2 regions of the Bradyrhizobium sp. Leo114 genome follow, and region 1 is predicted to be linked to the other one. Evidence: predicted binding sites of a transcription regulator. Region 1 holds the regulator's gene; the other holds the start of a gene.
What was found. The regulator LexA, encoded in region 1, represses DNA repair genes until DNA is damaged. The targets are predictions, from matches to a motif close to TGTTCNNNNTGTGTTCNG.
Positions count from the first base shown of each region.

Region 1 (3,386 bases):
GTGGTCGCCTGCGGTGTCAGGCGAAGGCGAACCCGAGACCACGATCCGGATCCAAGGGGCACCCGCGCCGCGCGCCATCGATGCGACCCCGTCCGAGTCCGACCTGCAGCCGGAAGACTGAGCGCTCCCGTCAATCTCCACCGGCGTTGGCCGGCAGCTCGAAGGCGCCGAGCCGAAATTCGTCGGGACCGCCCGAATGCGACGGCACTTGCACGAGCGTGAAGCTCGCATCCGGAAATCGCTCCCAGATCGCGAGATCTTCCGCTGCGACGGTGAGCCAGCCGAACCTGAACATGTATCGGCCGGGCTGGGCCACCCGTCCGGCTTTTTGCCATGTGATCTTGGTGACCACCGATCATGCCCCTTGCGAATAGTTCAACAAAACCACATCTGCCCCGGGATGGCCTCCGGGGCCGCTCGAATACTTTGCTTTTCACCCGCGGCAACGTCCCGCCGGCCGAGACCGGCGGCGCACGCTGCCCGAAGCTCTCAGCCGATGAACAGCGGGTTCGGCGCGGGGCGCTGGTCGACCGCCTTCGGTGCCGGCTCTGCAACATGATGCGTCACGGGCAATTGCAGCACGGTCGCCCGCTGCCCTTCGCAGAGCTGGGTCACCAGCACATGGCTGCCATCGGGGAAGTCGATCGCGTCGTGATGACGATCCCGAATATGCGCATCGATCTGGTTGAACTTGCCGACACGGAAGCCGGTCGTCTTGGTCCAGATCCAGCGATTGTCGTAGCGGACGTTATCGGCGAACGCGAGTTCGGTCCCGGGAAGCATGCAGACTGCGACCGTCGGATCGCTTTCCGAAGCGAAGCCGCGGGTCGAGGTACCGCGGAAGGTGGTGGTGATAAGCGTCTCTCCAACCTGGGCGGGACGCGTCGCCACGGCATGCAGGCTATAGTCACACATCGGATTGCTCCTCATTCGAGATAGCCGACCCGGCCTGGGAAGAGGCGCAGGCCTCTATCAGAGTGGACGATAACTTATAAGCCTCTGCTCCGTTCTTGGCATTTGTACGGCCCGCGCCCTCTAGCCGTTCACAAACACGATAGGAGGCGCTGCCGCACATCTCCTTGCACCGAGAGTGCCCCGGCGAACTTACCGGGGCTCTTATTCTAATCACTCTAAATCGTTCTTGTCAGTGTCCTTGAGGGCAGATCACCCACCAAAGTACCAGACGAGCTGCTGCGTCCTCGTCGGCTCAGTACTTGCGATAAAGCCCGATCAGCTTGCCCTGGATCCGCACCCGGTTCGGCGGCAGGATGCGGACTTCGTAGGCCGCATTGGCAGGCTCAAGCGCGATTGACGCGCCGCGGCGCCGGAAGCGCTTCAGCGTCGCTTCCTCCTCATCGATCAGCGCCACCACGATGTCGCCGGTGTTGGCGGTGTCGTTACGCTGGATCAGCGCCATGTCGCCGTCGAGGATGCCGGCCTCGACCATGGAATCGCCGCGCACCTCGAGCGCATAATGCTCGCCGGAGCCGAGCATGTCGGGCGGCACGCTGATGGTGTGGCTGCGGGTCTGCAGCGCCTCGATCGGCGTACCCGCCGCGATCCGGCCCATCACGGGAACGGCGACGGGACGGTTGCCATCGTCTTCGGCCACGGCCGCGCTGGTCGTGCGCTTGCCGAGCGTGCCCTCGATGACGCTCGGCGTGAAGCCGCGGCGGCCGTTGCCGGCGGCGGAGAGCTCAGGCAGTTTGATCACCTCGATCGCGCGGGCGCGGTTCGGCAGGCGGCGGATGAAGCCCCGTTCCTCCAGCGCCGTGATCAGGCGGTGGATGCCGGACTTCGAGCGCAGGTCGAGCGCGTCCTTCATCTCGTCGAAGGAAGGAGGCACGCCGGCCTCTTTCAGCCGTTCGTTGATGAAACGCAGAAGTTCATACTGTTTGCGCGTAAGCATCGCGAGCATTCCCCCGGTTGGTAGCGTCGTTCGATCCGAGACTTGAGAAGAGCTGATCTCGGGAGTCACGCACTCCCATTCGTAGACAGCGAGTTTCGAAACAAATCATGAACGGACACTATATGTTCGATATGTGTTCCGCAACCACTTAATTTCTGGTGAACGCGACCAGAGATGCTCCGGCAGGTGTTGGTCGCAGCGTCATTCAGGCAATCGGAGGATGTCGCAAGGCGCGCCTTTTGCTGCGGCCGGCGCGAATGGCGGACGGATCACAAGTGCCTGCGCCGCAGTGAGATTCCCAAGCAGCGAACTGTCCTGCTTGGTGACCGGCGTTGCGATCAGCGTGCCGTCGTCGCGCTCTTCGAGTAGCGCACGAAGATAATCTTCGCGCTGATCGTTGGCGGCGAGATCGCGGCCGAGCAGGGCGCTTTCCGTCACGTGATGAATCGCCGAGCGGCCGAGCAGGGCCCGAATCAACGGCACCAGGAACAGATAGGCGCAGACATAGGACGACACCGGATTGCCGGGCAGGCCGATCACTCGCATCGCGCCGAGCCGGCCATGCATCATCGGCTTGCCCGGCCGCATCGCGATCTTCCAGAACGCCATGGTCACGCCCTCGGCCTCAAGCGACGGCTTCACGAGGTCATGGTCGCCGACCGAGGCGCCGCCGGTGGTGATGAGGATGTCGGCGCCCGCGGCATGCGCGCGGCGTATGCCGTGGGTGGTGGCGGCAACCGTGTCGGCGGCGACCCCCAGATCGATCGCTTCAGCGCCTTCTGCACGCGCCATCGCCCGCAGCGCATAGCCGTTGGAATAGACGATCTGGCCTGGACCCGGAGAGGTGCCCGGCATCACGAGTTCGTCGCCGGTCGCGAGCACGGCGACCTTGGGTCGGCGCCGCACGGGGAGTTCCGGATAGTTCATCGACGCCGCCAGCGACAGCGCGCGGTCGGTCAGCCGGCTTCCGCGCCTCAGCAGCACGTCACCCTCGCGGAAATCGACGCCGGCGGGCCGGATATGCCGCCCGGCGACAGCGGCCTCGGTGATGGTGATGTGATCGCCATCGACCCGGGTGTCCTCCTGGATCACGACCGCATCGGCGCCGGCGGGAATGACGCCTCCGGTGAAGATCCGTGCCGCTTCCCGCGGACCAAGTTCCCGATCGAACGGCCGGCCCGCGGCGACTTCGCCGATCACCTTCAGCCGCGCGCTCAAGTCGGCGGCATCGGCGGATCGCACCGCATAGCCATCCATCGCCGACATCGCCAGTGGCGGCTGAGTACGCTTTGCCGCGACGTCACGGGCAAGCGTGCGGTGATAGGCGGCATCGAGTGCGACCATCTCTTCCGGCAAAGGTTCCGCGCCGGCGAGAACCGCGGCAAGCGCATCGGCGACCGGCATCAAGGCCACGGGCAACTCCTAAATTCCGAGGGCGAGAAGCGCGTTCGTCACATCATCCGGTGATGTGACGTGA
Region 1 is NZ_JBUYEN020000024.1:9,942-13,327, reverse strand. Features, by position in the region: gene ACZIRK_RS26585 (ComEC/Rec2 family competence protein) at 1-121, shown strand, start outside; gene ACZIRK_RS26580 (hypothetical protein) at 131-352, opposite strand; gene ACZIRK_RS26575 (hypothetical protein) at 490-915, opposite strand; gene lexA (transcriptional repressor LexA) at 1,208-1,909, opposite strand; gene ACZIRK_RS26565 (molybdopterin molybdotransferase MoeA) at 2,111-3,322, opposite strand; gene ACZIRK_RS26560 (HAD-IA family hydrolase) at 3,332-3,386, opposite strand, start outside.

Region 2 (3,386 bases), on a different contig from region 1:
TGCCGTCCAGCATCGTGAGGTTGGAGTTGAAGCCCTGCAGCACCACTTCGGTCGAATATTTCTCGACCCCGCTCTGATCGGTCCATTTCCGGGTCTGGAGCTGGCCCTCGACGTAAACCTTGGCGCCCTTCTTCAGGTATTGCTCGGCGACCTTGGCGAGCCCTTCATTGAAGATGACGACACGGTGCCACTCGGTCTTTTCCTTGCGCTCGCCGGTGGCCCGGTCGCGCCAGGTCTCGGAGGTCGCGACGCTCAGATTGGCGATCGGACGGCCGTCCTGGGTCCGCCGGATTTCCGGGTCCTTGCCGAGATTGCCCACCAGAATGACCTTATTTACGCTTCCCGCCATCGCCGCTCTCCACTCAATCACTGGGCCGGCCGGTTACACGGCGGCCACATTCAGTCTTCGCTAACCACATCTTACATTGCTGACGGACCCTATACGCTCGCCGACACCGTCGGGCGCAGCCATTCCCCGTCCATTGCGCGGTTATCCACATATAGCACCAGCCGCGCCATTGTTCCAGTTTTGTTCCATGCAACTTGACATAATCGTGGTGGCATTGTGGCCCAAATTTGGTGCGGCCAGGATGGAACCCGAAATCGACCCTGGGGTTCCATAAAACATCAAGAAAACCATTAACTTATGTTCCCGGTACTTCGCCGTGAAGTGTTGCGTTTCGGCGACGGTATTTCCGGTTGAATCGGAGTATATGCCTAAAACGACGGCGCGGCGCTCGCGTCTTTAATACCGTAACGCTTCGGGACCAAATTGAAGCGAACAAAGGCTGGAGAGCTACGATGAAGAAGTTTTTGCTTGGAACGGTTGCCTTGGTTGCGCTGGCTGCGCCCGCCTCGGCTGCCGATCTTGCCGCGCGCCCTTATGTCAAGGCTCCGCCGGCGCCCGTCGCCGTCGTCTACGACTGGACCGGGTTCTATATCGGCGGCAACGGCGGCTGGGGAACGAGCCGCAACCGCTGGGACGTCCTTGGTTTCAGTGACGGCTCCCATAACGCCGACGGCGGCACTGCTGGTGGTCAGATCGGCTATCGCTGGCAGATGGGCACCTGGGTGTTCGGCGTCGAAGGCCAGGGCAATTGGGCCGACTTCAAGGGCAGCAACATCAGCCTGCTGACGGGCATCGACACCAACGAGACCAGGGTCGACGCCTTCGGCCTGATCACCGGCCAGATCGGCTATGCTGCCAACAATGTGCTGTTCTACGTCAAGGGCGGCGCGGCCGTGGTCGCCGATCGCTACCGCGTGCGTGACGCCTTCACCGGTTTCCCGATCACCAACGACATCAACGACACCCGCTGGGGAGCCTCGGTTGGCGCTGGCATCGAGTACGGCTTTGCGCCGAACTGGTCGGTCGGCGCCGAGTACAATCACATCTTCCTGGGCAATCGCTCCTACGATTTCGTCAACAATGGCTTCGCCGGCCCGGCCGGCAGCCTCTTCGCCACCGAGAATATCAAGCAGGACATCGACCTCGTCACCGTCCGCGTGAACTACAAGTTCGGCCTCGGCGGCGCTCCGATCATCGGGCGGTACTGATCTCGCGATCGGATATCAATCTTAAGAAAAGGCCGGCCTTGCGCCGGCCTTTTTGTTTGCGTGTCGTTAGTTCCGAGCCGCTCATCTGCGAAGCTCCGCTTGCGCGGGCCCCTCTTGCTGCCAGCTACTGCCAAAGCTGCACGCAGGAAATGCGATCAGAAACAAATCGTTGATGATTCGTGCTGAGCACTGGAAATCGTCGCCCGTTCTTCCTATGTTCCGGCATCACCCCATCGGCGCCGTGGTAGGGATTTCCGACGACGCGCGCCCATAACGTGGCGCGCTTACAAGCGCCTGGAAATGCCGATATGGATGAAGTGCTCAGGGCGAAGCGCCAACCGACCGCCGGCTCCTCAACGCGTGCCATCACGATCCGCGGCGCGCGGGAGCACAATCTCAAGAACATCGACGTCGAGATTCCCCGCGACAAGCTCGTCGTCTTCACCGGCCTGTCCGGCTCCGGCAAGTCCTCGCTTGCCTTCGACACCATCTATGCCGAGGGCCAGCGCCGCTATGTCGAATCGCTGTCGGCCTATGCCCGCCAGTTCCTGGAGATGATGCAGAAGCCTGATGTCGACCAGATCGACGGCCTCTCGCCCGCCATCTCCATCGAGCAGAAGACCACCTCGAAGAACCCGCGCTCGACCGTCGGCACTGTCACCGAGATCTACGACTACATGCGCCTGCTCTGGGCCCGCGTCGGCGTGCCCTATTCGCCGGCCACGGGATTGCCGATCGAGAGCCAGACCGTCTCGCAGATGGTCGATCGCGTGCTCGCCTTGCCCGAGGGCACTCGCCTCTATCTGCTGGCGCCGGTCGTGCGCGGCCGCAAGGGCGAGTACCGGAAAGAGCTCGCCGAATATCTCAAGAAGGGTTTTCAGCGCGTCAAGATCGACGGCACCTTCCATGAGCTCGCCGAAGCGCCGAGCCTCGACAAGAAGTTTCCGCACGACATCGACGTCGTCGTCGACCGCATCGTGGTGCGCCCCGACATCGGTCAGCGTCTCGCGGAGAGCTTTGAGACCGCGCTCAAGCTTGCCGAGGGCCTTGCGGTGATCGAATTCGCCGACGCCCCGGCGGCAGCTCCCGCCGAAGAAAAGAAGAAGACCGCAAAGATCCACGACAAGAGCGGACCGGAACGCATCCTGTTCTCGGAAAAGTTCGCCTGCCCGGTCTCCGGCTTCACCATCCCCGAGATCGAGCCGCGGCTGTTCTCGTTCAACAATCCCTATGGCGCCTGCCCCGCCTGCGGCGGCCTCGGCATCGAGCAGCATGTCGACGAGGACCTCGTCATTCCCGACAAGGATCTGTCCCTGCGCAAGGGCGCGATCGCGCCGTGGGCCAAGTCCTCCTCGCCCTATTACCTGCAGACGCTGACCGCGCTCGGCAAGCACTACAAGTTCACGCTCGACACCAAGTGGAAGGACTTGGCGAAGAAGACGCAGAACGCCATCCTGCACGGCTCCGGCGACGACGAGATCAAGTTCTCCTATGAGGACGGCGTCCGCTCCTACGACACCAAGAAGCCGTTCGAGGGCGTGATCACCAACATCAACCGCCGCTACCGCGAGACCGAGAGCGAGTGGGCGCGCGAGGAGCTGGCGAAATATTTCACCGACATTCCTTGCGCCGCCTGCAGTGGCTATCGCCTCAAGCCGGAAGCGCTGTGCGTCAAGATCGGCGGCAAGCATATCGGCGAGATCGCCGACCTGTCGGTGAAGCGCGCCGGCGAGTGGTTCGAGACCGTGCCGGAAGCGCTGAACACGCAGCAGAACGAGATCGCCGCGCGCGTGCTGAAGGAAATCCGCGAGCGACTGACCTTCCTGCTC
Region 2 is NZ_JBUYEN020000028.1:83,851-87,236, reverse strand. Features, by position in the region: gene ACZIRK_RS29205 (single-stranded DNA-binding protein) at 1-349, opposite strand, end outside; gene ACZIRK_RS29200 (outer membrane protein) at 802-1,557, shown strand; gene uvrA (excinuclease ABC subunit UvrA) at 1,866-3,386, shown strand, end outside.
Region 2: uvrA (excinuclease ABC subunit UvrA) is a predicted target of LexA. The motif match lies at 1,762-1,779, and genes of this name have one in related genera.